Regions from separate parts of the Alishewanella sp. SMS8 genome, predicted to be linked through region 1. Evidence: predicted binding sites of a transcription regulator. Region 1 holds the regulator's gene; the other holds the start of a gene.

Evidence for each region. Region 1 encodes MetJ, which represses methionine synthesis genes. Its sites were predicted from a motif close to TAGACGTCTAGACGTCTA; they were not measured.
Region 2: the regulator MetJ is predicted to act here: its motif matches at 14,353-14,370, upstream of ORJ01_RS14490 (cystathionine beta-lyase).

The regions. Positions count from the first base shown of each region.
Region 1 covers NZ_JAPJEA010000002.1:296,184-312,317, reverse strand. Annotated here, with positions in the region: gene hutH (histidine ammonia-lyase) at 1-699, opposite strand, end outside; gene hutU (urocanate hydratase) at 696-2,378, opposite strand; gene hutC (histidine utilization repressor) at 2,390-3,097, opposite strand; gene hutI (imidazolonepropionase) at 3,279-4,511, shown strand; gene ORJ01_RS08975 (formimidoylglutamase) at 4,523-5,590, opposite strand; gene rraA (ribonuclease E activity regulator RraA) at 5,594-6,079, opposite strand; gene ORJ01_RS08965 (DUF971 domain-containing protein) at 6,246-6,617, opposite strand; gene hslU (HslU--HslV peptidase ATPase subunit) at 6,617-7,945, opposite strand; gene hslV (ATP-dependent protease subunit HslV) at 7,957-8,475, opposite strand; gene ORJ01_RS08950 (SPOR domain-containing protein) at 8,533-9,102, opposite strand; gene priA (primosomal protein N') at 9,194-11,368, opposite strand; gene rpmE (50S ribosomal protein L31) at 11,581-11,793, shown strand; gene ORJ01_RS08935 (tetratricopeptide repeat protein) at 12,024-12,923, opposite strand; gene ORJ01_RS08930 (hypothetical protein) at 13,025-13,216, opposite strand; gene ORJ01_RS08925 (malic enzyme-like NAD(P)-binding protein) at 13,305-14,546, shown strand; gene metJ (met regulon transcriptional regulator MetJ) at 14,587-14,922, opposite strand; gene metB (cystathionine gamma-synthase) at 15,100-16,134, shown strand, end outside.
Region 2 covers NZ_JAPJEA010000005.1:122,179-138,312, forward strand. Annotated here, with positions in the region: gene ORJ01_RS14435 (TonB-dependent receptor) at 1-1,338, shown strand, start outside; gene ORJ01_RS14440 (serine hydrolase) at 1,391-2,950, opposite strand; gene ORJ01_RS14445 (flavin reductase family protein) at 2,961-3,578, opposite strand; gene ltaE (low-specificity L-threonine aldolase) at 3,693-4,778, shown strand; gene ORJ01_RS14455 (amidohydrolase) at 4,798-6,093, shown strand; gene ORJ01_RS14460 (lipopolysaccharide assembly protein LapB) at 6,111-7,082, shown strand; gene ORJ01_RS14465 (VOC family protein) at 7,082-7,477, shown strand; gene ORJ01_RS14470 (hypothetical protein) at 7,745-8,074, shown strand; gene ppc (phosphoenolpyruvate carboxylase) at 8,389-11,019, opposite strand; gene ORJ01_RS14480 (VC0807 family protein) at 11,182-11,892, shown strand; gene ORJ01_RS14485 (ion transporter) at 11,883-12,728, opposite strand; gene ORJ01_RS14490 (cystathionine beta-lyase) at 13,154-14,323, opposite strand; gene ORJ01_RS14495 (TonB-dependent siderophore receptor) at 14,482-16,134, shown strand, end outside.

The sequences.
Region 1 (16,134 bases):
GCCAAGTGCCGCTTCCACGCTCATTGCGCCAATAACGCAACCTGCAGCGTACAAATCTTCGGCATGAAACAAGCCTTGTAAGGCCAGGGCGGTAGAGGCTTGTGTGCCATTCAGTAAGGCCAGACCTTCTTTCGCGGCAAGGGTAATCGGCGCTAAACCGACTAATTCGAGTGCTTCTTTAGCATCATAAATTTGCCCTTTGTAGCAAATCTCACCTTCACCGATTAACGGTAATACCATATGAGCAAGTGGCGCGAGATCGCCAGAGGCGCCAACCGAGCCTTTTTCTGGAATACACGGGTATAACTCGGCATTAACCATGGCAATTAGCATGTCAATCACGCTTAAGCGAATACCCGAAAAGCCACGGCTGAGCGAATTGATTTTTAGCACCATCATTAAGCGTACGGTGCTATCTGCCATAAACTGGCCAAAGCCCGCGGCATGCGATAACACGATAGACCGTTGTAACAATTCTAATTCATCGTTTTTAATCCGTGTGCTAGCCAGTAAGCCAAAGCCGGTATTGATGCCATACACCACTTTATTTTGTTTAATAATATCGGCGACACAAGCGGCTGATTTAGCAATAGCAGGGAGCGCACTGGCATCTAGGCTGAGCGTTACTGCGCCTTGTTGCACAGCACGTAATTGTGCCAAACTAAGCTGGCCAGGGATCAAGTTTAAGGCGAAGGTCATGGTTGTTCTCCCGTCATCATTGGTAGATCTAGGCCCTGTTCATGGGCACATTTTTTGGCAATGTCGTAACCTGCATCGGCATGACGCATTACCCCTGTACCCGGATCATTCCACAGCACTCGACCTAAACGGGCTGCCGCTTGCTCCGTGCCATCTGCGACAATCACCACGCCACTGTGTTGGCTGTAACCCATACCCACGCCACCGCCATGATGTAACGACACCCACGTAGCACCGCCAGCGGTATTTAATAAGGCGTTCAGTAATGGCCAATCGGAAACGGCATCTGAGCCGTCTAGCATGGCTTCAGTTTCACGATTAGGGCTGGCAACCGAGCCAGAATCAAGATGATCACGACCAATAACAACAGGGGCATTGAGTTCGCCATTTTTTACCATCTCATTAAATGCTAAAGCGATACGGGCGCGATCTTTTAAGCCAATCCAGCAGATACGAGCGGGTAAACCTTGAAACTGAATGCGCTCGCGTGCCATATCCAACCAATGATGCAAATGGGTATCATCCGGGATCAGCTCTTTGACTTTCGCGTCGGTTTTGTAAATGTCTTCGGGATCGCCAGACAGGGCCACCCACCGAAATGGCCCAATGCCTTGGCAAAACAGAGGCCGAATATAGGCAGGAACAAACCCCGGGAAATCAAAAGCATTGTCTATGCCTTCGTCTTTGGCCATTTGCCGAATATTATTGCCATAGTCGGTAGCGACTGCGCCGCGTTGCTGCAAAGTTAAAATCGCTTGCACTTGAACGGCCATAGAATGTTTCGCGGCTTTAACCACTTTGGCCTCGTCTTGCTGGCGCATTTCTGCTGCAATTTGCAGGGTCCAGTTTTGGGGTAAATAGCCGTTTAAAGGATCATGTGCGGAGGTTTGATCGGTCACCACATCGGGCGTAATGTTTCGCTTAACTAATTCACTGAACACATCGGCGGCATTCGCCAATAAACCAATCGAGGTGGGTTTGCCTGACGCTTTCGCTTGCTCAAGTAATTGCAACGCTTCATCTAAAGCATAGGCTTTTTGGTCGATATAGCCGGTTTTTAGCCGAAAATCGATGCGACTTTCATCCACTTCACAGGCGATCATATGAAAGCCGGCCATGGTTGCGGCCAATGGCTGTGCACCGCCCATGCCACCGAGACCACCGGTTAAGATCCATTTATTGGCGGCGTTACCGTCAAAATGCTGCTTAGCAATCGCCACAAAGGTTTCATAGGTGCCTTGTACGATGCCTTGCGTGCCGATATAGATCCATGAGCCAGCGGTCATTTGGCCGTACATCATTAACCCTTGTCGATCTAATTCATTAAAATGTTGCCAGTTCGCCCACGCCGGTACTAAATTAGAGTTGGCGATTAACACCCGCGGTGCATCAGGGTGGGTTGGAAAAACACCAACGGGTTTACCGCTTTGCACTAACAGTGTTTGGTTATCCTCTAACCGGTCTAACACCTCGACAATCTTATCAAAACAAGCCCAGTTACGAGCCGCGCGGCCAATACCACCATACACCACCAGGGCTTGCGGATGCTCAGCCACCTCAGGATCCAGGTTGTTCATTAGCATGCGCTTAGCGGCTTCAGTTTGCCAACTTTTGGCGGTGATCTGCTTGCCGCGCGCGGCGCGGATCACTCTGCTGTTATCAATACGGTTCGTGTTCATAGCAACCTCTGTTAACGGGGTAATGCAAAATTAAGGTGTCCGCCTAGCCGATAGCGGCTACCAGGCGAGGTGAGATAAGCCAGGCTAACGGCACCATCACGGCTAAAGGTGCGACGGGTCAAGCGCAGGCAGGGTTCAGGTTTTTTCAGTTGTAGATGCTGGCAAGTAAAGTTATCTGGCCAGATCGCTTCAACGATATGTTCAGCTTCGGTAAGTGGCGCAATCATACTCAGATAGTGATGCGGTGTTTGCTCTTGAAAATCTTGCTGGATATACAGTGGCACTTGCAGCGGATTGACATAGCGCGCTTCGAGTTGCAATGGTTGCCCGGCAGACAGGTGCACAATCAGTGAGAAAAACACAGGATCATTGCGTTTTAACCCCAGTGCTGTTGCCACAATGGTCGGGCAAGGTAATTCGGTTAGCTGTACTAAGGTTGCGCTATAGGTATGGCCACGGCCGGCAATTTCATCAGCAATATTATGTATTTGCAATAAAGATGACTGGGATTTAAGTGCCGCAACAAAGCTGCCAACACCTTGCGTTCGATACAAAATGCCTTGCTCGGTTAGCTCTTGCAAAGCGCGCCGGGCGGTCATGCGGCTAACGGAGAATTGCTCGGCCAATTCATTTTCGGATGGCACACGGCTGTGCTCAGGCCAGGCACCGCTTTCAATTTGCCGTAGCATAAACTCTTTTATTTCTGCAAATTTTGCCATGTTATTCTCGTGTTAGTCAGACAGCGGGTCAGAACGGATCCGCTAATTAGCTGCAAATAAAAATAGCGGATCTTGGTTGTATATACAAGTTTTTCGTATAGACTATTTTTAATAGTTTGGGCTTTAGCCCTAGAGGTCGTTGCGCGATTAAGTGTTAGCAGAATTGTGCTCAGGAGGAACAGTGACAGAATTTGATGCCGTGTGGGTGAATGCTCAGATCGCCAGCATGACGGAAAACGGCCAGCCTTATGGTGCTATCGCGCACGGCGCATTGGCCATCAAAGACGGTTTGATTGCTTATGTTGGGCCACAAGCCGATTTGCCGCAATTTGATGCATTAAGTACGCCGCTGTACGATGCAAAAGGCCAATGGATCCTGCCCGGTTTAATTGATTGTCATAACCATTTGCTGTTTGCTGGTAGTCGCGCCAATGAATTTGAGCTACGCCAACAAGGGGCTAGTTATCAAGCCATCGCGGCAGCCGGTGGCGGTATTGCCAGTACCGTAAAAGCCACTCGGGCAGCCAGCCATGAACAATTGTTTGTATTAGGTAAAGATCGCCTCAATAGCTTACTGCACGAAGGCGTGACGACTGTAGAAATTAAATCAGGCTATGGTCTCGACTTAGCCAATGAGCAAAAGCTGCTTGAAGTCGCCGCGTTGTTAGCTGAGCATCATCCGCTGAATATTGTAAAAACCTTTTTAGGTGCGCATGCACTGCCAGCAGAATTTAAAGAGGATGCGGCGGGTTATATCAACGAAGTGTGTCGTATGTTACCGCTGCTTGCTGAGCAACAGTTGGTGGACGCGGTTGATGTGTTTTGTGAAGGTATTGGCTTTAGTGTTGAGCAGTGTCGGCAAGTATTTAACACGGCCAAGGTATTAGGCTTACCGGTTAAAGCGCATGCTGAACAATTATCTAATTTAGGCGGCAGCGCCTTAGTGGCTGAGTTTTCGGGGTTATCCGCGGATCATCTGGAATATTTGGATGAGGCAGCGATTGCCCGTATGGCAAACGCCGGTACCGTTGCGGTGTTATTACCGGGGGCTTATTACTTTTTACGGGAAACCCAATTACCACCGATAGCGCTTTTACGTCGCTACCAGGTGCCAATGGCGATTGCCACCGATCTTAATCCGGGGACCTCGCCATTTTGTTCATTATTGTTAATGTTGAATATGGCCTGCACCTTGTTTCGTTTAACGCCAGAAGAAGCGTTATTAGGCGTGACGCGTCATGCTGCCAAGGCGCTGGGATTGACTGACCGGGGAAGTTTGGCTGTGGGAATGCGTGCCGATTTTGCCTGTTATGCGATTAGCCAACCGGCAGAATTATGTTATCAATTTGGCGTCAGTGCGCTTAAACAAGTGGTCATTGGTGGCACCTTGTGCCGCTTAGCCAAAAATGTGTAGCTGATCACCCTTTAGTCAATGCTTGGCGGCTGTTGTTGCTTTCCCGCTAAAAAGGCTTGTACCAGTTGGCTTAACACTTGGCCGCATTGATTCATCCCTGCAACTTCACCACTTGGATGTTGCGCAGGCGCGGCTTCGGCTAAGTGTAAATAAGCGGTTTGCGGTAATTTGGCGAAGTGAAACACGGCTTGCTCTGCTTCAGCTACGCTAATACCACTGTAGTTAAGCGCGCTGGCCGGCATGCTGGTAATGCAGTCGGTATCCACTTCAAGTGCTAACTTGGTGTTAGCGGATAACACTCTTTGCAAACTCAGTTCGATGGCCTGGCTCCAGTTGTACTGGCCTTCTACAAAGATCTGTTGATAGCTGAGATATTCAAAATTCGCTTGCTGTAAGGCCGTCAAACTGGCGGCATTATTTTTTTGCACATGCAGCCCCAGCACAAAATAATGCTGTAATAACGCTTCAGCTTGCGCATAACTAAACGCATTGCCGCTATGTCGGCCTTCTAAGGCACGAAAATCGGCATGCGGATCCAAATTAATACAATTAACCTGTTGCTGCTGACAATCACTTAACGCCCGCAACAGTGGTAAGGCATTGTTATGACCACCGCCAATCACTATCGGGGTTAAGCCCTGCGCAAAAATAGGTTGAACGGCACTGAATACTCGTTCGTCAAGTTGCGCACAAAGGGCGCGTAATTGGCTTAAATGCTCGGGTTGTTGATGATCTAATGCTGTACTTTGTGCTTGTAAATCGGCACAAGCTACCTCACCGAGGATCAAAATAGATTCACCGGCGAGTAATGCATTAGCTTGCAGATTAAGGAATTTGTTTAAAAACGCTTGAAAGCCTAATTGTGCACCAGCAAAGCCACCGTTCGCTCTAGGGCCCAGATCTTCTGGGATCCCCAGTATGACAAACTTGCCACCGTGAGCGGCATGTAAGGCAAGGTTCTCTGCTAACGATAAAGTAGCTTCAGGAAAGCGTAACTGGGCAGATAATCGTTGCTCGCCGCTGCGCTGCTGACAGCAACGCGCAAGTTGCGCTTGAGTCAAATAGTGCAGGGCGTTCATGCGTTACTCGATGTCGAGTGCATCCGGCGATAAAATGATGCCGGTACTGTCAGCATACAGATGATCACCAGGTAGGAAGGTTACGCCGGCAAAATTAACGGGCACTTCGGTTTCACCAAAGCCTGCATCGTCAGCGCCAATCGGGATCGCATTAACGGCTTGAATACCGATATCGAAATCTTCTAATGCATCAAGATCGCGCACGCTACCGTAGCAGACAATGCCTTCCCAACCGTTGCTTGCCGCTAAAGAGGCCAGATCCGCATCAACTAAAGCACGACGAGCTGAGCCACCACCGTCAATCAGTAACACCTTACCAATGCCGTTGTCAGTCAGCATTTGACGCACCAAACCGTTGTCTTCAAAACATTTTACGGTGTGGATTTTTCCGCCAAAAGAACGGCGACCACCATAGTTAGCAAAAATCGGCTCAACGACATCAACTTGATCCGCGTACAGATCGCAAAGCTCTGAGGTGTTATATTCCATAAGGTGGCTCCAAACTGCAAGAAAAGTATGCAGACAGTATAACCTGCTACCACCTAAGCTCAAGCACAACTTCGAGCACCATTAGGCAAAGTCACTTACGCAATGCGGTTTTCTACTTGAGAGGGAAGTGGTAACCGGCGGATGCTTAACGGCAGTGCACTGGCCCTTACAGCGTTTTAATACTGATCAGCGGTTCACGGCTGGCATTAGCCTGTTTTAACTTGGCCAAATAGTCTTGCCACAAGGTTGTTTCATTTTCAGCCAACTGGCAAAGATAAGCAAAACTGTAAAAGCCGGTAGCATGGCCATCATCAAAAACCAGTTTCACTGCGTAATGACCCACCGTTTGGATCTGCTTGATGGCAACGTCACGTTTATGGCTGACCATCTTAGGTTGGCCATGACCACGCACCTCAGCAGAGGGGGAGTGCACGCGTAAAAACTCGGCACTCAAACTGCTGAGGCTGCCGTCGCTAAACTGTAAGTCGAGCAAACGGCGACGTTGATGGTAATGAAGTCCAACCAACTTTTTGGTCATTACAAAATAAACCGACTGAGATCTTCGTTTTGTACTAAGTTGCCCAGATGTTTTTCAACATACTCAGCATCGATACTGATTTGTTGCCCCGCATGATCGGCGGCATCATAAGAGATTTCCTCTAATAAACGCTCCATCACCGTGTACAAACGACGAGCACCGATGTTTTCTGTGGTTTCATTGACTTGAAAGGCCGCGGCCGCGATATGCTTAATGCCGTCAGCGGTAAAGCTGATGTTCACCCCTTCAGTGGCGAGCATCGCTTGCGCTTGTTCGGTCAGTGACGCTTTAGGTTCGGTTAAGATGCGTTCAAAATCAGCGGCGGTTAACGCTTCCAGTTCAACCCGGATCGGCAAGCGACCTTGTAATTCAGGCACAAGATCGGAGGGTTTACTCATTTGAAAGGCGCCAGACGCAATAAACAGAATATGGTCGGTTTTTACCATACCGTGCTTGGTGTTCACGGTGCAGCCTTCAATCAGCGGCAGTAAGTCACGTTGCACGCCTTCGCGTGAAACATCGGGGCCGCTGGTTTCGCCGCGTTTACAAATTTTATCGATTTCATCTAAAAATACGATACCATTTTGTTCAACCGCTTCTAAGGCTTCTAGCTTAAGCTCTTCAGGATTAACCAAACGTGCCGCTTCTTCTTCAATTAGTTGCTTAAAAGCGTCTTTGATTTTCAGCTTACGTTTTTTCTTTTTGTCATTGCCTAAGCTTTGAAACATGCTTTGCAATTGCGACGTCATTTCTTCCATGCCCGGTGGCGCCATGATTTCGACGCCAATGGGGCCTTGTGACAATTCCAATTCGATTTCTTTATCGTCTAATTGGCCTTCACGCAGCTTTTTACGGAAAATTTGCCGCGTATTCGATTCGCTACTTTTTTCTGTTTCACCCCAGGCGTCTTTGGCGGGTGGCAGTAAAGCATCGAGGATCCGCTCTTCTGCGGCTTCTTCTACTCTAAAACGATTTTTGGCAATCGCTTGTTCACGTAACATTTTAACGGCACTGTCTGCCAGATCACGGATGATGCTTTCTACTTCTTTACCGACATAACCCACTTCGGTGAATTTGGTGGCTTCAACTTTAATAAAGGGCGCGTTAGCCAATTTGGCTAAGCGACGAGCAATTTCAGTTTTACCTACACCCGTTGGGCCAATCATCAGAATATTTTTGGGGGTGACTTCTTGGCGCAAGCTTTCATCAAGCTGCATACGGCGCCAACGGTTACGTAAGGCAATAGCAACGGCACGTTTGGCTTTATTTTGACCGATAATGTGTCGATCCAACTCGTGGACGATTTCTCTAGGCGTCATGTCAGACATAATTGTTCCGCTTATAATTCTTCAATGGTGTGATGGTGATTGGTATAGACACAAATATCACCGGCAATTTTTAGGCTTTTTTCAACGATGTCACGCGCGCCTAGATCAGAATTTTGTAGCAGGGCTGTCGCCGCCGCTTGCGCAAAAGGGCCGCCACTGCCAATGGCGATGAGATCGTGCTCTGGCTGGATCACGTCGCCGTTACCCGTAATGATCAAAGAGGTGTTGGCATCGGCTACGGCCAGTAACGCTTCGAGTTTGCGCAGCATGCGATCGGTACGCCAATCTTTTGCTAACTCAACGGCCGCGCGCATTAAATGGCCTTGGTGCATGTCAAGTTTGGCTTCAAAGCGTTCAAATAAGGTGAAGGCGTCAGCGGTACCGCCGGCAAAACCTGCCAAGACTTTATTATGGTAAAGACGGCGAACTTTACGGGCGTTACCTTTCATTACGGTGTTGCCCAGTGACACCTGGCCATCACCGCCGATGGCGACGTGACCATTGCGTCGAACAGATACGATAGTTGTCATGAATATGCCCTATGGCGAATTAACTTAGGGCATAGATAGGGTTTAGGCGTTAGCTTTTCAAGCCCAGTTACGCACCTGACAGGTATTAATACCCATTTGCCGTAACCGATTCATATCAACGGTGGCAGCACGACGAGACTCATAAGGGCCCAGCACTACCCGAAACCACACGCCATTAGTACCTTCTGTGCGGCGCACATCGGCGGTAATGCCCGCAAAGGCGATTTGCGCTTTCATGGCTTCGGCTTGGGTTTGCTGTCTAAATGAGCCGCATTGCAGTTGCGCCGGACCACTGCGACGCTGCTCTGTCACTTCGACGGTCACTTCTTTATTTTTAAGCTCTTCAATATATTGATAAGGCTCAGCTACGGGCTTGGGAGGCAATTCATCTTTTTTCACGGTAACAGCCGGAGCGGGTGCTTCAGGCGGCGTTACCACCGGAGCTTGTTGGCGTAAAAACCACAAACCGTAAACAAAAGCCAATAAGACACAGAGCACCAAGCCGATTAATATCCAAGGTTTTTGTGAGGCAGCTTGCGCTTTGGCACCGCGTGCTGGGCGGGCTTTGCCTTTGGTCTTGCTGGCCGGTTTCGGGCGACTGGCGCGCACATAATCTTTTTGTGGCATAGTGACTGTTTGATTACCTACTCATTACAACAGCGGCTATTCTACCTTGAATAGTAAAAAATGAAATAGAGCTATCACTCTGGCTTTACGTTTAGCTCAGATCCAGAGCATCCACATCGAGCTGCCATTTTACTTTACGGCTCAGCGGCCAACGTGTGATTTCTGGCAAGATGTGCCCTAAGGCATGATGCAATAGCGGTCTATTTTGGCTGTACAAATGCAACTGCCAGCGATACTTACCCGCTTTGCGCTCTAAAGGCGATAATAACGGCCCTAGCCGCTGTAAACCGTTATAGGCTTGGCAAAGCTCTGCGACCTGTTGTAACCACTGCTGGCATAAGTCACTTTGCAGGGCTTCGGCACGAAATAATGCCAAGTGCTGATAGGGCGGTAAGGTGGTTTGTTGGCGTTCGAGCAGGGCACTGCGTGCAAAAGCCGCATAACCGTTTTGAATAATATCTTGCAGCAGGGCATGTTCAGGATGCTGTGTTTGCAGTAATACCTTACCTTTGTCATTGCCTCGACCTGCGCGGCCAGCGACCTGTGTCAGCAGTTGAGCTAATTGTTCTGGCGCACGAAAGTCTGCGCTGTATAAGGCGCCATCTACATCAACAATTACCACCAAAGTCACAAAAGGAAAGTGGTGGCCTTTCGCCAGCATTTGCGTACCTAAAATTAGGCGTGGCCCAGCTTGATTAATATCCTTGAGCAACTCCCCTAAAGCACCTTTCCGCCTTGTACTATCGCGGTCTAAGCGGGTTACGGGTGTATCTGCAAACAACTGCTGCAAATGTTCTTCTAACTGTTCAGTGCCTTGGCCAACTGGCGCTAATCGAGCACTGCCACAAGAGCCGCATTGTCTAGGAATAGGGCGGCTGGCGCCGCAATGGTGACATAATAATTGGCGACTATGTTTATGATAAGTGGTAAAGGTGCTGCAACGTTTACATTCGGTCAGCCAGCCGCAATCTTGACAGCTAAGCGCGGGGGCAAAACCGCGGCGATTCAAAAATAACATCACTTGCTTACCACGAGCTAACTGGCCGCGGATTTGTTTAATACTGCTATCGGCTAAGCCGAACTGCAATTGTTGCTGTTTTAAATCAATTAACTCAAATGGCGGTAAGCTTTGCCCTGTAGCGCGATGTTGCAGTTCTAAATGCACATAGCGTTTTTGTTGGCAATTATATAAAGATTCTAAACTGGGGGTGGCAGAGCCAAGCAACACAGGGCAGCCTTCTAATGAGCCGCGTTTAATCGCCAGATCACGCGCATGATAGCGAAAGCCATCTTGCTGCTTTAAAGATAAATCATGCTCTTCATCAATAATAATTAAACTGAGTTGTCGAAACGGTAAAAACAGCGCCGAGCGCGTGCCAATGACAATCGCAGCACTGCCACTTGCCGCTTGTAGCCAGCATGACAAACGTTCGCCATCGCTGAGGTTAGAGTGCCAAGCTAAAACGGGCACATTAAAACGCTGTACAAAACGTTGAAGTGTTTGCGGCGTTAAACCAATTTCAGGTAGCAACAATAAGACTTGTTTGCCACGGGCTAATAGAGGCGCAATGCATTGCAAATACACTTCGGTTTTACCCGAGCCGGTGACACCTTCTAACAAGAACGGCTGAAACTTTCCGTAAGCTTGCTGCACCGCACTCACAGCAATAGCCTGGTCAACTGTCAGTTGTAAGGGTGTTTGTGCTAAACCTTGATAGGCGTAAGGTTGACGCTCTAGTGTTTCAGCAACAACCATGCCTTTATCTATCAGTTGTTTCAGTGTGCTGCGATGATGCTGTTGCAGTAGTGTATCTTCAGCTAAAGGGCTGGTTTGCAGCGTTTGCCACAAGGCAAGTTGCTTCGCCGAACGCTTAAAATCACTACTTTGTGCTGCTTCGCCTGCCGCCGTTAATCGATAGCCGGTTAAGGCATAATCGCGCAGTTGTCGGCCTTCACGCAATAACGCAGGAAGGGCTGCGGTCAGCACTTCACCTAACGGATGGTGATAGTATTCCGCTGCAAAGCTTAATAAAAGGCGTAGGGTGCCGGAGATCACCGGAGCGTCTTCTAAAATGTGACTTACTGCTTTGAGTTGGCTGTGTTCAAAAGGACTATCCGGATCAATTTGCCAAACAATCCCAATTAACTGACGTTGACCAAATGGCACTTGTACCCGACACCCCACTGTTACACTGCTGTTTTCAGGCAACAGATAATCAAAATGTTGGCGTAACGGGACGGGCAGAGCCACTCGAATAACGGTCACTATGGTTTCCACAACAAAGCAAAGGGATTGTTAGTTTAAGGATCGATATCCGGCTTGCCAAGTAAAACAAAAATAGTGTTTTTTTGCCGCGGGCAGGTTGCAACTTGTTTGCCTATCAATTAAGCTACGCGCCCTAAATTAACTGTAATTGCGTATGGTGTCTGGCGCCAAAAATTGTGACCAGATAGCGATACGGCCTAACGAGGTAACCCATGAAACCAGGTATCCATCCAGAATACAAAGAAATTACTGCTACTTGTACTTGCGGTAATGCATTCAAAACTCGCTCTGCACTTTGCAAAGACATCCACTTGGACGTATGTTCAGCATGTCACCCGTTTTATACTGGTAAGCAAAAAGTGTTAGACGTAGGTGGTCGTGTAGATCGCTTCAAAAAACGTTTCTCTGTTTTGGGCAATCGTTAATCGATTACCGAACGAAAAAAAACCGGAGCTTAGGCTCCGGTTTTTTTTGCTTCAAAATACCCTGCATGTGCACATTAGCATTAATCTGTTCTGCGCATAGCGGTAGGGTTTTCATGGCGATGGTTGTAGCACAATAAAACAACGCCATGCTCAGCATGCTAGCTAAGGCATAGCGTTAAGTGAGTACAACCTATGGCTAAAGCGATGGTACAGCAAATTCAAACAACCGGTTATTGACCACCTGATAGCACTTGGTTGATTGAAGAGGAAGAGCTGTCTGGTTTAATACTGGCGCAATTGCTGCCGCTTTGCTCACAACTGACTCCGCGAATACGACTACCGACAGAGCGGCTATCATAAAGCCCTGAAGAATTTAACCGTTTGACTAAACCGGCAAGCATGTTGTTCATTTGAATTTGCTGCCCCGTCACGCGGATGACCTCAATGTTTTCAACTTGCTGTAAATCTTTTACTAATTCTGCATGTTCATTGCTTGCTGCTAGTTCAGCGCTGACTTCCGCTAAATAAGGTTTGGCTTGGGTTTGCCCAGTTAACACTAAGCGTTTAAACAACTCCGCCGCAGCAACAAGATCTTTTTCAGTGCCAACACCATGTTGTTTAAGTTGGCCCAGTAACAGCATTGACGTTGCTAACTTTTGTTCTGACGCTTGCTCGAGTAATACCACAGCTTGCTCGATTTGCGTTGGATCTTCAGTTTGCAACAATGTTACTGCTTTTGCATATTGGGCTGGAGCATAATTTAAAGAGATGGCTTGTTCTAATAACCGGTCTGCTTCTGCGATATCTTGCTCAATAACAAAGCCATTTCGTAACCAATCTGACATCAAGTAAACTGACATGGGGTTGCGCTGGCGTACACCTTGGCGAAGATAGCGTAATGCTTGACTGGTATTCTGTTCTAAACCATCGCCTGTCGCATAAGACATGGCAACGATCGCCGCGGCATCGCCGCTACCTGCTCGAGCCAGTCGCATCAATTTACGCAGCTCTTTTGTGCAGTCAGTTTCAGTGCATATTTGCTCATTGTTTCCGGCATTTTGTGCAGTGGCGGGCAGGCTAATACTGATGCTACTTACGAGAATAAGTGCAGAGATCGATAAAAGGCGCATGGCATAACCTCATTAACTAAATATTTACCAGATATTGTAGTGATATTTTAATGACGGTCAAGGGATGTCGCTAAAATTAATAGTGATTTGTTTTATTTATGTTAAATTTTGGTGGTGACTAGTTCAACATATAAATACTCAGCAAGAGATTGGGTTTTAAGTGTATAGGCTTCTTTATGGCTAGCGCATTTCTTGCTATAAGAAGAGAAGAAAATATCAACAAGAAGGTGGTCATACTTGCTTAGGCTGGTAGGTCCAGCAACAAATTGGTGTTTTTCTATTAAAGAGCTCATTAAAATGAGCCTTCATCTGGCTTGCTGTAAAACAATAATAAGCATAATTGCAGCCTGTCGCCGCTTACCTTACTCCAGGACAATTAGAATGACAGATTTCAGAGAACAGGCACTTCGCTACCATGCCGAACCCCGCCCAGGAAAAATTAGTATTGAAATTAGCAAACCGGCTGAAACCGTCCGCGATCTTGCGCTAGCTTACAGCCCAGGTGTGGCGGAGCCCGTTCGTGAAATTGCTGCTGATCCAGACAATGTGTATAAATATACCGCTAAAGGTAACTTAGTCGCTGTGATTTCTAACGGTACTGCGATTTTAGGTTTGGGCAATCTCGGGCATTTAGCATCAAAACCGGTGATGGAAGGTAAAGCCTTGTTGTTTAAACGCTTTGCCAACTTAGATTCGATTGACATTGAAGTGTCACATCGCACGACGGAAGAGTTTATAACGACGGTTGCCAATATTGCCGATACCTTTGGTGGTATTAATTTAGAAGATATTAAAGCGCCAGAATGTTTTGAAATAGAGAAAGAGTTAATCAAACGCTGCAACATCCCGGTGTTTCATGATGATCAGCATGGTACTGCAATAGTCACTGCTGCCGGTATGCTTAATGCGTTAGAAATCCAAGGTAAGGATATTAAACACGCCATTATCGTTTGTATGGGTGCGGGTGCTGCGGCTATTGCTTGCATGGAGTTATTAATTAAATGCGGTGCCATGCGTGAGCATATCTATATGTTGGATACCAAAGGGGTGATCCATGCTCGGCGCGAAGATTTAAACCAATATAAATCGTTATTTGCCAATAATACAGATAAACGGACTTTAGAAGATGCTTTACAAGGGGCGGATGTTTTTGTTGGTGTATCGGGCCCCGATGTGTTGCCAGCAGAAGCTTTAATGTTAATGGCAGATAAGCCTGTTATTTTTGCTTGTTCAAACCCTGATCCGGAAATTAAGCCTGAGCTCGCGCACGCGGCTCGAAAAGATCTGATCATGGCAACAGGTCGCTCTGATTACCCTAATCAAGTGAATAATGTTTTGTGCTTCCCGTTTATTTTCCGTGGTGCTTTAGATGTACGTGCCAGTGAAATCAATGACGCAATGAAACTTGCAGCAGTAGAAGCGATCCGCTCAATTGCTAAAGAGCCGGTGCCAGCCGAAGTTTTGGCGGCGGCTGATGTATCAGCTTTAGAGTTTGGTAAATCTTACATTATTCCAAAACCGATGGATCCGAGATTGTTACCTCGAGTGGCACGTGCTGTGGCGGAAGCCGCGGTAAACTCTGGCGTTGCTCGTTTACCACTGCCTGATAATTACTATAAGTAAGCTGAGCCGCTTATAAAAAAACCGCCTATTGGCGGTTTTTTTATTCTTCGTCGTTTTCTGCTTCAATGATGACTGGGATGGGTTTACCCATGCTGGTCAAAATCTGCCGAACTTCAGCAGGAATTTGATGCGGATTATCTTTACGTAGATCGTCATCAGCCGGTAATGGCTGGCCAGTAAAGGCGTGCAAAAAGGCTTCGCACAATAACTCACTATTTGTCGCATGCCGTAAGTTGTTCACTTGGCGGCGAGTGCGTTCGTCAGTTAGCACTTTTAAAACATTCAGCGGGATCGATACGGTAATCTTTTTAACTTGTTCTGATTTTTTACCGTGTTCCGCGTAAGGGTGAGCATACTCACCATTCCACTTAGCCATAAGGGTCCCTTGTTATTGGTCGAGAGAAATTGCTCGCGCAAGTGCGAAATTCTACTGTTTTCTCTGTTACAGTCAAACACTGTGCAACAAATAAACATTATAGACGGCTAAATGGTTTGACTTCCAGTGTTAACGCATTATACTTTTTAGACATCTAAACATCCAAAAGGGCGTATTATGACCAAGCGTCATCCAGCGACTATCGTTGCTCGAGCGGGTATTGCGGAAGATACCGCCTTTGGTGCAGTGACACCACCGATTTACCTCACTTCAACTTATCAACTTCCGGCATTAGGGCAGCCAGGTCCTTATGATTATTCACGTTCAAATAACCCTACCCGCGATGTATTAGGGGAGGCGTTAGCCGAACTCGAAGGCGGTGCTAAAGCGATTATCACCAATACTGGTATGTCAGCTTGTTTGTTAGCACTGCAATTACTGACACCCTCTGACACCTTAGTGATCCCGCATGATTGTTATGGTGGTAGTTATCGATTATTTACCAATTTGGCGCAAAAGAAGCAGGCTTTTAAATTACACATTATCAATTTTCAAGATGCCGATTGGGCCGAGCAATTACGGTTAAGCCAAGCCAGCATGATTTGGTTAGAAACACCGAGTAACCCATTACTGCAAATTACTGATGTGCGAGCGGTTTGTCAGTTAGCGGCCAGCCTCAAAGCCAAAGTGGTGGTGGATAACACCTTTTTATCGCCAGTATTACAGCAGCCCCTCTCCTTAGGTGCAGATTTAGTCATACACTCGACGACGAAATTTATTAATGGCCACTCTGACATTATCGGCGGTGCCGTGATTGCTAAGGATCTGGCGGTTGGCGAAGAATTAAAATGGTGGGGAAACTGTTTAGGCTTAACCGGTGGAGCATTTGATGCCTATCTTACCTTGCGAGGCTTAAGAACGTTAAACTTGCGCTTAAAGCTGCAACAAGAAAATACGGCTGCAGTGGTCGATTTTTTAGCGGCGCATCCTTTAGTTGCTAAAGTGTATTATCCCGGGCTGACAAGTCATCCTGGGCATCAGATTGCTAAAGAACAGCAATTGGGTTTTGGGGCGATGTGTAGTTTTGAGTTGAACGCTCCTGCGGCATTGTTAAAAGATTTTTTCAATGCTCTAGAGTATTTTACTTTGGCACAGTCACTGGGAGGCACTGAAAGTTTAATCTGTCATCCTGCTTCAATGACGCATGCTTCG
Region 2 (16,134 bases), on a different contig from region 1:
CAAAACTATGATGCTTGGGGTACCTCGCTGAAAGTTGACGTGAAATTAGAAGAAATGACCCTTACCTCTATCACCGCATTAGAAAAAGCCAGTGGCGGCGGTATTGGTGACATCGACGGTGGTAATGTGAATGAAGCGGGTGATGCTGCAGTAGCCGATGCCGTTACTGAAGATCAACTGAATGGTCTGCGTCAATTTACCCAAGAATTCCGTTTAGCCAGTGATACCAGTAATGCGCTGAGCTGGCAGGTCGGTACTTACTATTTTGACTCATCTTTTGCGGTGAATACCGTTGATGGTTTCTTTGGTGCCACCGAAGTATTTCACGGCAATACTAGCTGGGCGTTATTTGGTCAAGCAACTTATCAACTCACCGAAAAGCTAACCGTAACGGGCGGCTTACGTTATACCGATGATGAAAAAACCTTCTCGGTTGGCCAACAAAACGTTGATGGTTTTGCGGTAGTACTTGGTATCGCGTCTGAGCAACAATATGATCCGATCAAAGTAAAAGACGATCAATTAGGCTGGGAATTAAGCGCTAACTATCGCTTAACCGATACGACTAGCTTATTTACCCGCGCCGCCGAAGGTTTCCGTGCGCAAACTATCCAAGGTCGTGATGTGGCATTTGAAGCGCCGCCGTCAGTCGCCGGTGCTGAAACCATTACCTCATTTGAAGTGGGTACTAAGTCTGATTTACTCGACAACACCTTACGCTTAAATGCTGCGCTGTTTTATTACGTCATTGATGATATTCAATTATCAGCTATTGGTGGTGAAACCCAAGGTAACCAGCTAATCAATGCTGACAAAGGCACAGGCTACGGCTTTGAAGTAGATTTTGACTATCGGGTATTAAAAAACCTGATGTTAGGTGGTGGTTTTAGCTATAACAAAACCGAGCTAAAAGACGACAACCTGACTATTGCACCTTGTGGCTCTGGGCAGTGTACGGTGTTAGATCCGGTGGTAAATGGTTTAGCGTTAATTAACGGCAACCCGTTCCCACAAGCTCCAGAAACCATTTTAACCTTGAATGCACGCTACGATTATCCGTTAGAAAGCGGTGAAATCTATGTGTATGCCGATTACCAAGTGCAAGGCGACACCAATTTGTTCTTGTATGAATCAGCAGAATTCAACAGCAAAAACAATAATGAAGCTGGCTTACGCGTGGCCTACGTTAACTACAAAAACAGTTATGAAGTCGGTGTGTTTGGCCGCAATATCACTGATCAGGACAACCTGAAAGGTGCCATTGACTTCAGTAACCTGACTGGTTTTGTTAACGAACCACGGGTATTTGGTATCGACTTCCGGATGAACTTCTACTAAGTCATACCCGCTCATGAAAAAGGCAGCTTTGGCTGCCTTTTTTGTTTCGCCCTTACTGTTTGTAAAATTGCATATCCCGATATTCGTGGCGCTCGCCAGGCTCTGCCGCATAAGGCTCTAATTTAAAGCCTGTGACTTGCCGCAGATTATTAAGCTCAAAGTGGATTAACGCATTGCGCGCGACATTGGCATCATCCCACTGCACGATAAAGCTATGATCGGCAAACGGCTGCAAACTGCCTTGTAAATTAATCATTTTCGCTGACTGAAAACGTAAACCGCTATCCGTTTGGCTGATTTCAATACCACCAAACCATTGGTCCACATAGCTGCCTGCGTAATCTTGTAATGCCAACAACACCTCACCTGTCCCCACCGGTTGCGGCGGCGCAGCGCGCTGCGCAAAGGCTTGTCGTTGATCGGCATAGTAACTGACCCAATCACGCTGCAGTTCAGGCGCTAGATAATGCTTTAACACCGTTTGCACCACCGACTGGCGTGCACCACTGTTTGAACCATTATTTAATACCACAACCCCCAACTGCTGCTCTGGCACTAACAACACATGTGCCTGAAAACCCGATAAGGTACCGGTATGATGAATCACTTTGTAACCGTGCATATCAGCCATGCGCCAGCCCATACCGTAGGCACTAAAATGGGTGAAATCTAATTCCAAATCGAGTGAACTGACGGGCATCAGCGTTTGTGCAGTCCACATTTGTTGTAACTGCTGACGACTGACCGGCCCCACTTTTGCGGTACGGGCATCGGCTTGAGCCAATAAAAAACTTAACCATTTCGCCATGTCGGAGGCGCGACACACCACACCACCTGCAGCTGCGGCCATCAACATTTTACCGTCAATCGCATTTCGTGGGATCGGCAAAAAACCCGCTTCGGCACGAAACTCATACGGTAGCGCCGCTTCGGCTAAGGCGCTATCAGGCACGGCACCGGCATAACACTGCATCTGCAGCGGCTGAAAAATTTGCTCGGCAACAAAATCCTGCCAAGGCTGGCCACTGACTTTGGCCACTAATTCGGCGGCAGTGATATACAGCACATTACTATAAGCATATTGGCTGCGAAAACTGCTTAACGGTGTTAAGTAGCGTAAATTGTTGATCACTTCATCACGACTAAAACCACTGGGCTCAGGCCAAATCATACTGTCGCCTGCGCCACTGGCTAAGCCACTGCGCTGACTCAATAAATCACGTATCGTAAACTCGGCAGTGACCCAAGCATCTTGCAATCGAAATTGCGGTAAATGCTGTATGACTTTGTCGTCCCAATTTAACTTACCGGCATCCACTAAGATCGCCACACTGGCCGCGGTAAACGCTTTGCTCGCAGAGGCCAGGCGAAAGTACGTGTCCGCGGTCACTGGCACTTGGGCACTTATATCACGTTCACCATAACCCGCCTGATGCACCAATTGGCCATCTTTAATGATTACCACAGCCATCCCCGGCGTATCAAACTGCTGCAGCGCCGCGGGCACCACTTGCGCCAAATCGAGCGATACGGCTTCAGGTGTTAGCGGTTCCGCGTGCAACATGGCCGCTGTAGTTAAGCCTAACAATAATGCGCAGAGTTGCCGTTGCATATGTTCATCCTTAAGTTTTTGGTCGCAATAAGCTAAATTTATTCGCGGCATTTAACGTGTAATAATCGCCAGGGCCACCCGCCCGTAATACCGGATCTGCAGCCAAGGTGTCAAACACCCTATCAATTAATAACGATGACGCAATATGCACCCCAATCACTTCACCCAGCACCAACCAAGTGGGTACCTGCTCGCCATTGGCTGTCTGTAATGGGATTAACTGGCTTAGCTTGCATTCAAATCGCACAGGGCTTTCGGCTACCTGTGGCGGTTTAATCAATTTAGACGCAGCCATCGTTAACCCCGCCAAGACAAACTCGTTCACGTCGGCGGCAACACTGGCACTGGTTTGATTCATCGCTTCAACCAAAGGCCGATTCACCAAGTTCCAACAAAACTCGCCTTGCTCGGCAATATTTTGTACTGAGTCTTTCCAACCGGTGCTGGCAAAGCCAATAATCGGTGGCTTATAGTTAAACAAATTAAAAAAACTGTAAGGTGCCAGATTAACCTGCCCAGCATTGCTAATGCTAGAAATCCAACCAATGGGCCGTGGCGCAATAATGCTATTAAACGGGTCATGTGCTAAACCATGCCCCTGCTGTGGTTCAAAAAAATAATCAGCCATGCTCTTCCTCTATACTCTGTCGCTAGACCTCGTCTAGCAAACGCAAGCAACTTGCTTTTAGCCTGCCAGCAATCTAGCCTGAACGCCAGATGTTAGCCGCAGAGATGAGACCAGATGCCAGATTTTCGCAGTGATACGGTAACCCAACCTTCTGTCGCCATGAAACAAGCGATGCTCAACGCCGCGTTGGGTGATGATGTATTTAATGATGACCCGACTACTATAGCACTGCAACGCTACGCAGCAGATATGCTGGGGTTTGAAGATGCGTTGTTTGCTCCAAGTGGCACGCAAACCAACCTGATTGCCATGATGAGCCATTGCCAGCGCGGCGATGAAGCCATCGTAGGTCAACAATGGCATACCTATAAATGGGAAGCCGGCGGTATGGCGGTGCTCGGTTCAATCCAACCGCAACCGATTGCGCTGCAAGCGGATGGTAGCCTAGCGCTACAAGATATCAGCGATGCTATCAAACCAGACGATCCACACTTTGCTCGTACGCGCTTGATCGTAATTGAAAATACCATCGGCGGTAAGGTATTGCCGTTACGTTATATGCAGCAAGTGGCCGCGCTAGCGAAAGAAAAAAAACTGCAATGCCATATCGACGGTGCGCGCTTATTTAATGCGGCAGTGGCTTTAGCGCCACAGCATCAACTGAGCCCAACCGCCATGGCTAAAGCCCTGTGCCAGGGGTATGACTCGGTTTCAATTTGTTTATCCAAAGGCTTAGGTGCACCAGTAGGCTCATTATTACTGGGCTCGCAGGCTTTTATCCAGCGCGCTCGGCGTGTACGCAAGATGCTCGGCGGCGGCATGCGCCAAACCGGTATGCTTACCGCCGCGGGCTTATATGCCTTGCAACATAATATTCAGCGTTTGGCAGAGGATCATCATAATGCTGATACACTTGCGAAAGGGTTACAAGCATTAGGTTCTCAAGGCTGTTTTGCTGGGCATTTGCAGTTAGATTTGCCGCAAACCAATATTGTGTTTACCGACCTCACTCCCAATGTGGCGAAAGATCTACTCGATTTTCTGGCTAAGCATAACGTTAAACTCACCAGCAGCAATTACGCCAATGCCAGTGGTCAGCTAACGCGCTTGCGCTGGGTGTGTCATTTAGATGTATCAGCAGCAGATATTGCCACGACACTGGATTTATTAAGCCAATTTGCGCATAGTAGATCTCACTAACTTTTCCTGGAGTCTCATCATGATCTTACGCCCTCTTGTGGCAGCCCTGCTAGCCAGCCAATTCGCCTTTATGGCCATGCCACTTTTCGCTGACACCCAACGCATTAGCCCTGAGCTAGAAAAGAAAGTGATTGAATGGCGCCGGGATCTGCACCAGCACCCTGAATTAAGTAACCGCGAATTTCGCACCTCGAAATTGGTTGCCGCACACTTAAAAAAACTCGGTATGACCGTGCAAACCGATATTGCGCATACCGGAGTGGTGGCGATTTTAGACAGTGGTAAGCCCGGCCCCTTACTGGCGTTACGCGCTGATATGGATGGTTTGCCGGTTGTCGAACAAACCGACTTACCGTTTCGCTCAGAAGCCAAAGGCGAATATCGCGGTAAAGAAGTGGGCGTAATGCATGCCTGTGGCCACGATTTACATGTGGCAATGCTAATGGGCGCGGCCGAATATCTCTCAAAAAACAAAGCGCAGCTCACCGGTAAAGTGATGTTTATCTTCCAACCGGCAGAGGAAGGCGCACCGGCAGGTGAAGAAGGCGGTGCCGAACTGATGCTAAAAGAAGGCTTGTTTGCTAAAAGCAAACCCGAAGCCATCTTCGGCATTCATGTTTGGTCTGCCGCCAATGTCGGTGTTGTGAAATATCGGCAAGGGCCTTTGATGGCCTCCTCAGATCAATTTCAAATCACCGTTAAAGGTAAGCAAACCCATGGCTCTGCGCCTTGGGCTGGGGTTGACCCGATCGTGGCTGCAGCGCAAATCGTCAATAATGTGCAAACCATTGTCAGCCGCCAAATTAATATTACCCGCGCGCCAGCCGTTGTCAGTTTTGGTATCGTTGAAGGCGGCGTACGCAATAATATTATTCCTGATGAAGTGTATTTAGAAGGCACGATTCGTAACTTTGATATGGGTATTCGCCAACAAATTTTTGGTTTATTAACACAAGCCGCGCAAGCCAGTGCTGCCGTAACCGGTGCCACTGCCGATGTTAAAATCCTCGAAGGTTATCCTGTCACGTTAAATGATCCGGCGCTGACTCGTCGCTCATTGCCAATTTTGCAACAAGTTGCGGGTAAAGAAAAAGTTGAAGAAAGCGCCCTAGTGACAGGTGCCGAAGATTTCTCATTTTACGCCTTAGAAACACCGGGTTTATTTGTTTTTCTTGGCGTTACGCCCGAAGGCCAAGACGCGGCTAAAGCACCGGCGAATCATTCACCGTTTTTCTATGCTGATGAAAAAGCCTTAAAAACCGGCACCGAGCTTTATGTAAACTGGGCGTTATCTTACCCTAGCATGCAAGAGTGAACACTTTAAGGAATAGCATGTTTCGCCTTTTTTCCGCCGCACTGCTGTGCGGCAGCTTTACCCTTGCGGCGCAACAAGATGTGCCGCAACAAGTACAAGGGCTTTGGCAACAACAGGCCTATCAAGAAGCAAAAAGCCTGTTAACGCCCTTGGTGAATGCCAAAACAAAAGACGCAGCCTTATTGGCTGCGCTCGGCCGCACCGAGCTGTCACTGGGCAACGTTGAACTCGCCGAAAAGCTGTTAGCCCGAGCGGTGAAAAACGCCCCTGAGCAGGCACAATATCAATTTTGGTATGGCCAAGCTAACTGCGACAGCGCACAAAAAGCCAGCATGTTCAGTGCACTTAGCGCGGCGAAACGCTGTGCTAAAGCCTTTGCCACGGCAGTAGAACTGGCACCAGACAATGCACAGTATTTACAAGCCTTAGCGAAATATTATGCACAGGCACCCGGTATTGCTGGTGGTGATAAAGCGCAAGCGTTACAACTGAGTAAGCAGCTGCAACTTACCTCACCGCTGCAAGGCCAATTACTGGAACTGGAATTGCTACTGCAACTCGATGACCCGGCCGCTGCGCAGGCGTTATTAGCTAAGGCAACGACGCTACAAACTCGACCTGAGCCCTATTTTTTGCAAGGGGTAAAGTTTGCGCAAAGCCGTGATTATGAGGCAGCGATTGAACAGTTTGCCAAAGCCAGTGCACAGCCCGCCGTTGATAAAGAAGCTAGCCGCAGTCGTTTATTGTCGCTGTATCAACTCGGTCGTGCTGCCGCTGTCGGTAAAACCGCAGAGCAACAAGGCATTCGCGCGTTAGAACGCTTTCTTGAAGCAGAAGGCTTGCCCGAATTTCGAGAATGGGCACAGTTTCGCTTAGGCCAACTGTACCTGGCGACAGAACAACGCAGCGCTGCCGAAGCCATACTGAAGCCATTGCAAAACAGCAGCAAAGATAGCACCCTAGTAACCGAAATTAAGAAGATCCTCTAGTGCAGCCACCCAAATTAAATGCGATCCACCATGTGGCGCTGATTGTCAGTGATTATCCGCGCAGCAAAGCCTTTTATACGGAAGTATTGGGTTTAACAATATTGGCCGAAAATTATCGGGCTGCGCGCAGCTCTTGGAAACTGGATTTACAGCTGCCAGATGGCAGCCAATTAGAGTTATTTAGCTTTCCAGCGGCCCCCGCCAGACCCAGCCAACCGGAAGCACAAGGCTTACGCCATCTGGCGTTTGCCGTCACCGACCTCGACCATTGGGTCAGTTATTTACAAAGCAACGCTGTTGAAGTCGAAGCCATTCGTGTCGATGAGTTTACCGGCAAACGCTTTACCTTTTTTCCCGATCCCGATGGCTTACCTTTAGAGTTGTATGAACATTAGTGTTCGGCAAAACGCGCTGGCAACAATCTGCAATGTTTTAAAATCAACAATCTAAGCTAAAAGCATTACAAGAAACAATTTACTTTTAAAAAAAACACATCATGCTAACATCTTGCCAGCTTATTTTGAAATAAGCGAACATGGAGTATGTAAAAAACATGCTGGACAGTGAGTCTAGTGATATTGCGACACCCAGTTAAAGCATAGTCAATATTCAACTGATACCTCAGTTAAAACTTCACGGATAAACATTAAGAGGGAAATTAAATGCTGAATCTAAAAACATTGGTCGTCATTCTGTTTTTATGTGTTTGTTCATCTTTGGCAACCATGATTATTTCTTGGGAACAGGGTGCCAAATCGATGAGCGTTGAAAAACTCGCTAATGCTTTAATTCTTCATGCAAAAATAAAAGAGCTCAACCCAAGCGCAGAAATACAACAGGCTTTGCAGCAAGAGATTAGTTGTGGCATTGAGCACTATTGGAATATTCATAAAATGTTGAAGTTTTATACTCGGGTATCAGATCATGACAAAGCTTTGCTGGCAAAAGCGCAGCTTTTGACCGATCAGGCTTGCTCTTGGCAAGCCAGCTAAAAGGTTCAGCCAACACAGGTTACAGAAAGGCTGGCATAACGCTGATGAAAAACCGGCACAAAAACGAACACTTGCCCGAAAAAATAGCCGATTTGCTCTCAATAAACCGTTGAAGGCCATAGATAGCAGAACTCATCCATAGAGAAAGCATGTGAACCACTTTGCTGGCTTGAAAAGATGAACCTCATTGCTGAAGTTCATCATCAAGCCACATGGATAATTCATGGCCTATTGATATGAGCAAACCGCGTTGTGCGAAACCCTAAACGCAGTGGTATCACACAAATTGGCCGGTCTTTATCCGCCTATTTTGCTTAACCCGAGTTACGCATCCCTGCCGCGATACCGGCGATAGTGACCATCAGCGCCCGATTACTTTGCGCACTGATTTTCTCCGGATCGTGCCGAGAGCGTTTTAGCAGCTCCACTTGTAAAATATGCAGCGGATCGACATAGGTATTACGCAGCATTATCGACTCACGGATCCAACCTTCTTTGGCCATCAACGTATCACTGTGGATCAACTTTAACAGTAACTCGCGATCCGCCGCCAATTGCTGCCGCAACTCAACACCAAGGTGTTGCAGCGCTTTGGGCACTAGCACCTGATCGTAATAGGCCGAAATTTCTGGATCGGCTTTTAAAAACACCATTTCCAGCATCGACAACCGCGTTGCAAAAAATGGCCATTCTTGTTGCATTTCATCCAGTAAATCGGTTTGTCCGGTCTCAACTGCCAAGGCTAAGGCATTGCCGGCACCCAACCAAGCGGGCAGCATTAAACGATTTTGTGACCACGCAAAAATCCACGGGATCGCTCGTAAGCTTTCAACGCCGCCGGTCGGGTTACGTTTAGCGGGTCGGCTACCTAATGGCAACTTACCTAGCTCTTGCTCTGGCGTAGCGGCACGGAAATACGGCACAAAATCTTTATTATGTCGCACGACGGCCCGATAGGCGTTGCAAGAATCATCGGCTAGCTTACTCATCAGGCTGCGCCAGCTTTCTTTTGGTACCGGCGGTGGTAACAACATGCCTTCTAATACCGCGCTGGCATACAGGGCCAAACTACGGATGGCTAGCTCAGGCAAACCAAACTTAAAGCGGATCATCTCGCCTTGCTCGGTCACGCGCAAACCCCCAGCTAACGAACCCGGCGGCTGCGATAAAATCGCCGCATGTGCAGGGCCGCCGCCACGGCCGATAGTACCGCCACGGCCATGAAACAGTGTCAGCTTCACGCCATAATCTTTACTCAGCTTCACTAGCGCTTCTTGCGCACTGTATTGAGCCCACGCGGCCGCGAACACACCGGCATCTTTAGCCGAGTCAGAGTAACCGATCATCACCTCTTGGCGACCATTAATATAACCGCGATACCAATCAATACTGAGCAATTGCCGCATACAATCGGGCGCGTTTTGTAAATCACTTAAGGTTTCAAACAGCGGTGCGACTGGCATAGCAAAGCTACTACCGGCTTCTTGCAACAGTAATTGTACTGCCAGCACATCGGAGGGTTTACCCGCCATTGAGATCACATAAGTACTGAGTGCTTCGTTACCATGGCGCGCCACGATATCGCAGGTATCCAGCACTTCTTGAACGTCGGCGGAGGGTTGCCAGTTTTTCGGAAATAACGGTCGTTTATTTGCCAGTTCTCGCAATAAAAATGCTTGCCGATCCGTTTCAGTCCAAGCGCTATAATCACCTAAGCCTAAGTAACGGGTGAGTTCAGCAAAAACATCAGCATGACGCGCGGCATCTTGGCGAATATCTAATTTCAGTAACGTTAAGCCAAAAGCATAGGCGCGGCGCAGCGTATCGGTTAAGCGGCCTTGGGCAATTAATTGCATGCCACTTTGCTGTAATGATTCAAAGCACAGTAATAAGGGTTCAAGCAACTGCTGATTATGCCAAATTAAATCTGCCGGGCGCTGTAAGCGATCATGCTTTAACGCTTCGGTTAGCCAATCTCGGGTAGTGATTAGTTGTTGGCGTAACTTGTTAAGTACCGCACGATAGGGTTCAGAAGCCTGCTCACTGGCGTTGAGTAGCGCCGCAGAGCCCGTATTCATCGATAACTCGGTAGACAGTAAATCTAAGTCCCGAATAAACAAATCTGCCGCTTTCCAGCGACTGAGTAACAACACCTGACGGGTTACTTTGGAGGTAACAAAAGGATTACCATCGCGATCGCCGCCCATCCAAGAAGAAAAACGCACGGGTGCGGCATCAAGCGGTAAGCCGGTGCCAAGATCACGACGTAAATCGGCATCGAGTTCACGTAAAAAGTCAGGAATGGCTTGCCACAACGAACTTTCAATGACTGCAAAGCCCGATTTCGCTTCATCAACTGGGGTTGGCCGCTGCTCACGAATTTCATTAGTATGCCAAGCTTGGCTAATTAACTCGGTTAAACGCAGTTGTAACTGCTGTTGTTGCCAGTCGGTTTGCGGATGCTCTAATTGCGCTAGGCAGGCGGCAATTTCGGTCAATTTATGAATCAGAGTACGCCGCGCCACTTCGGTAGGATGCGCCGTTAATACCAGTTCAATGGATAACTCACGTACCGCTTGTTGAATGTCGCCCTTGGCGATAGCGGTGTCTTTTAAGCGTTGAAACAACTCCGTTAACGGTTCCGGCTTTTCAATGCTGCTGCGCCCTGCCGCGCTGATACTAAAATGTTGCTCGGCGAGGTTAGCTAAATTTAAAAACTGCGCGAAAGCCCGAGCGACTGGCAGTAATTCATCATCACTGAGTGCCGTGAGTACTTGGCGTAGCTGCTCGGCTTGCTGGCTATTGCCTTGGCGCGCTTCTTTAGACAGCTGGCGGATCTCTTCCACTCGTGCCAATACCGCATCACCAAGATGCTGGCGTAAGGTCTCACCCAACTCCGTACCTAATAACCCGACATTCGCCCTAAGGGCGGCGTATTGATCCATTTCAGTGCTCCACTGCGTTTAGAATTAATACACCCTAGCCTGTTCTGCGTTGGTACTCAACTATGATTGATTACCAACTGGGCAACAACTGTGCATAGGCGATAACTTGGGTTCTTGCTATACTGCGCTTAACAGTATTTTACGACTTTTAATACGGATCTTATGACTTCTGAAACACGTCCTACCCCAGCAAAAAAATCGACAGGCCTCATCAGTAACCTACTGCTGAACGTGGTGATACCTGCGATTATCCTGAGTAAATTCAGCGGTGAAGAATACCTTGGCCCCGTCTGGGGTATTGTGGTTGCACTGGCTTTTCCTATTGGTTTTGGTATTTGGGATTTACGCCAAGCCGGTAAGGTTAATTTCTTTTCGGTGCTCGGTGTTATCAGTGTGTTATTAACGGGCGGCATTGCTCTTCTGCAACTTGATGCCGCTTATATCGCCATTAAAGAAGCCGCGATCCCCGGCGCTTTAGGCTTAGCGGTTTTGATTAGCCAATACACACCCTATCCGTTGGTGAAAAAGTTTTTATTGAATGGCGAGTTGTTGGATAACGATAAGCTTTATGCAGCCTTGGATGCACAACAACAACGCGCACAATTTGAAAAGAAAATGGCAATAGCCGGTTATTTGGTGGCGAGCTCGTTCTTTTTATCGTCGGTACTTAATTATATTTTGGCCAAGGTGATCTTGGTTAGCCCTCCTGGCAGCACCGCCTTTAATGAAGAGCTGGGCACGATGACGTGGCTGAGTTACCCCGTTATCGTTTTGCCCAGTATGTTGGTATTATTTTTTGCAATGTGGTTTATGTTTAGCAGTATTAGCAAGCTGACTGGCCAAGAACTCGAAACCTTTATGCATCAACCTTGATCCGATTTAGCTGCAGGCGGCAGCTGCGCGCGTAACGCCGCTAACTCTGCCTGCAACTGCTGCATTTGCGCCACCAGATCGTGTTGCAATTGCTGTTTGGCATCGATTTCGTCTTTATGCTCTTCATCATGCATGCTTTGTACGGCATTCACGATCACGGCAATAAACAAGTTCAACATAGTAAAAGTGGCGATCAGAATAAAAGGCACAAAGAACGCCCAAGCATAGGGGAACTGCTCCATCACAGGCCGCGAGATCCCCATCGACCAGCTTTCTAGCGTCATTACCTGAAATAACGTATACAAGGTAGCACCAAGGCTGCCGAACCACTCTGGGAAGGCTTCACCAAAAAGCTTCGTCGCCATGACCGCAGACACGTAATATACCAAGCCCAGCACCATCGCAATCGACAGCATACCGTTTAACGATTGCACTAAAGCGCCAACAATTTTCTTCATCGACGGTACAAAGGTTAGTACACGCAGTACCCGTAATACGCGAAGGGCGCGTAATACCGCAAAAGGCCCGCTGGCTGGCACTAAGGCAATGGCCACTACGGTAAAATCAAATAAACTCCAGGCATCTTTAAAAAACGCCAAACGATGAGCGTAAATGCGCAGCGCAATTTCGATGACAAAGACGGCAAGAATAAACTTATCGAGCAGCATTAATGGTGAGCCAAATGCGGCCATTACTGCACTGGATGTTTCTAAACCTAAAATTGCCGCATTAATTAAGATCAATGCCAATAAGGTGCGTTGCACCAGATTTTTATTTAACCAGGTCGCAACCTGTTGCTGCATGCTGATGCCTGCTGAGCGGGTAACTTCTGCCATAACAGCCTCCATAAAGATCAAGGCGCTATTGTAGAAGAACCATAGAACAGGTCAATGCATTGCGAACGTTATAGCGTTGCAATAGCTAAGATAACTCCTTGCGGGCAGCACGGCATAGTCAAACGGCTCATTATGCTTTTGTGCAAAACAGTTCGGTGCGATTGCGACCATGGCTTTTGGCTTGATACAGCGCTTGGTCGGCCGTTTTTATCAGCTCAAACAAAGCACGCTGCTTACCGTCATTGCTACTTTCCCCCAATACTGGTTGTGATGGTCATGTGTGGCTGATCGTGATTGGGGCATTGATATCAGGCAGCGATAATATAACGTGCTACTTGCGTTGCCGTTAAACTAACGCTGCCTTTAAACGTTTGCCATGCTCTTTAAACACCAAGCGCAACAACGTAGGGTATTGCGGTGTAAGTTTAAGCCAACGCCATTCGCGCAAATGCCTGTTCCAGATCAGCCAATAAATCTTCTGGATCTTCTAAACCAATATGTAAGCGCAATAAAGGCCCAGCATAGGGCCAATGAGTCACCGAACGAAGTGCTTGCACATTAGGCACCGCAGTAATCAAGCTCTCATAGCCGCCCCATGAAAAACCCATTTTAAAATGCTGCATACCTTCAATAAAGGCTTGCACCTGCGCAGTACTGCCCTGTTTCAATACAAAAGAAAACAAACCGTTGCTACCATTGAAATCACGCTGAAAAAACGAATGCCCAGGGTGCTCAGGAAAAGCAGGATGGCGCACTGTTTCAACTTCTGGACGCTGTGCTAACCACTTAGCCACTTCTAAAGCATTTTTTTCGTGTTGCTTTAAACGCACGCCCAAGGTGCGCAACCCCCGGCTAGCTTGATATACATCATCTGGCGAAGCACAGTAACCTAACAAATAACTATGCTCACGCAGTTGCGGCCAATGCTGCTCATTCGCACTCGCTGTGCCTAACATCACATCTGAATGCCCCACGATATATTTGGTGGCAGCTTGAATAGAAATATCCACACCAAGCTCAAACGGCCGACATAAGATCGGCGAAGCCCAAGTGTTATCTAGCATAGTGATAATATTATGCGCCTTTGCAACCTGACAAATTGCCGGTATGTCTTGCACTTCCATGGTCAACGAACCTGGTGATTCTAAAAAGATTACCTTCGTGTTCGGACGAATTAAGGTCTTAATCTCGGCACCCAACAAGGGATCGTAATAGCTGGTTTCAATTCCTAAACCGGCGAGCACTTTTTCGCATAACCCTCGTGTTGGCTCATACGCGGTATCGACCATCAACAAGTGATCGCCTGCTTTTAAAAACGCCAATAAAGCGCCACTGATTGCTGCGGCACCGCAAGGATATAAAGCACAACCGGCCCCACCTTCTAACTCACACATGGCTTCTTGAAATGCAAAATGTGTAGCCGTGCCACGCCGACCATAATACGGCACAGCGTTACCTTTATTTTTACTGGCGTTTTTAAGCTCTTCCATGGTCTCAAACACAATCGTTGAAGCACGTACGATAGGCGGATTAACCGCACTGCCAGTCCACTTTTTGCCACGACCTGCATGAATTAACTGGGTATTCTTTTTCATGTATTGCTCCAACGTTGTCCAAAGGCGAAAAGACTTCTAGAAGTCTGCTTTATACTATGTCATTATTTTGCCGCTGCAGGCAATGTTTAATTCTGTTACACGTTTGACACCAGCAAGTTCAGCAACTAGATTCAAAAAATAACAAAGGGATAACTCACATGCACCAAATAAAACCGCATCCTATTGCGTTAGCTATTACCTTAGCGTTGTTTACACCGCTAACAATGGCGCAACAAAGCAATACCAGCGAAAACGATGAAAAAGCAGAAAAAATTGAGCAGATTATTGTTACGGGTACTCGGGTTGCCGGTCGTTCGGTGTCTGATACTGCCGTGCCAATCGATATTATCAGCGCAGAAAATTTAACTCGAGCAGGTTCAACCGAACTGAATCAAGTTCTATCAACCGCGCTACCGTCTTTTAACTTTCCGCGTCCAGGCTTAAGCGATGGTACTGATACCGTGCGCCCAGCTACTTTACGTGGTTTAGGGCCAGATCAGTCTCTGGTGCTAGTTAACTCAAAGCGCCGCCATTCCGCTGCATTAGTTAACGTAAACGGTACCGTGGGCCGTGGCTCTTCTGCTGTTGATTTAAATACCATTCCTACTGCAGCGATTAACGCAGTTGAAGTATTACGTGATGGTGCTTCAGCCCAGTATGGCTCAGATGCCATTGCCGGGGTATTAAACATTCGTTTACGCGAAGCGAGTGAGGGCGGTAATTTTACCTCGTCTTATGGCTGGCGTGAAACCAGCTACACCACGCCAACAACACCGACCCCAACAGGCGCCACTTGGAGTGCACCGGCTAATCTTGAGCGTAGTCGTACTGACGGTGAAACGCTAACCTTGAGCGGCTGGCGTGGTTTTGAACTTGGCAAAGATGCTTTCCTCACCGTATCTGCAGAATACAAAGACGCCGAGCGCACAGAGCGTGGCGGCTGGGATTATCGTCAACAGTATCCGTTGGTCAATGGCCAATATGATACGCGTGAAACCTACTTCAACCGCTTCAGTGCTTGGTATGGTGAGCCTGAATTATCGCAATTTACCTTGTTTGCAAATGCCGGTAAAACCTTAGATAACGGTAAAATTTATGCTTGGTTAAGCTACCAAGATCGTGAAGCGCGTTCAGGCGGTTTCTATCGCCCAGCCAACGATTCCCGCAATATTCTGGCGATCTACCCAGACGGTTTCTTACCAATTATTGCACCCGATGTAACGGATGCCAGTGCTGCTGTAGGTTATGAATTTGATGTGGGCGAGTGGACCGTTGATACGTCTTTAGTTTGGGGTCAGAACCGTATGGCCTTCACTATTGAAAACACCTTAAACCGCTCAATCGGCCCAACCAGCAAAACCGAGTTTGATGCTGGTGGCTTCCGTTATGGCCAAACCGTGTTTAACTTATCTGGTGTGCGCTCAATTAATGTTGACTCGCTAGCCTCGCCGTTAAACATTGCTACCGGGATTGAATTACGCCGTGAACGTTACGGTATTTTCGCCGGTGAACCTGATTCATGGCGCAATGGCGGCGAACTATTATCAAATGGTAACCCAACGGCTTCTGGCGCGCAGGTGTTCCCGGGCTTCCGCCCATCTAACGAAGTGCGTGAAACACGTCGTGCTGTTGGTGCTTATGTCGATTTAGAAGCGAATATCACGGATAACATGCTGGGCTCAGTGGCGCTGCGCGCTGAAGATTATTCTGATTTTGGCAGTAATGTTACCGGTAAAGCTGCGTTACGCTACGATTTTACCGATGACTTTGGTATTCGTGGTTCATTACAAAACGGTTTCCGTGCCCCATCG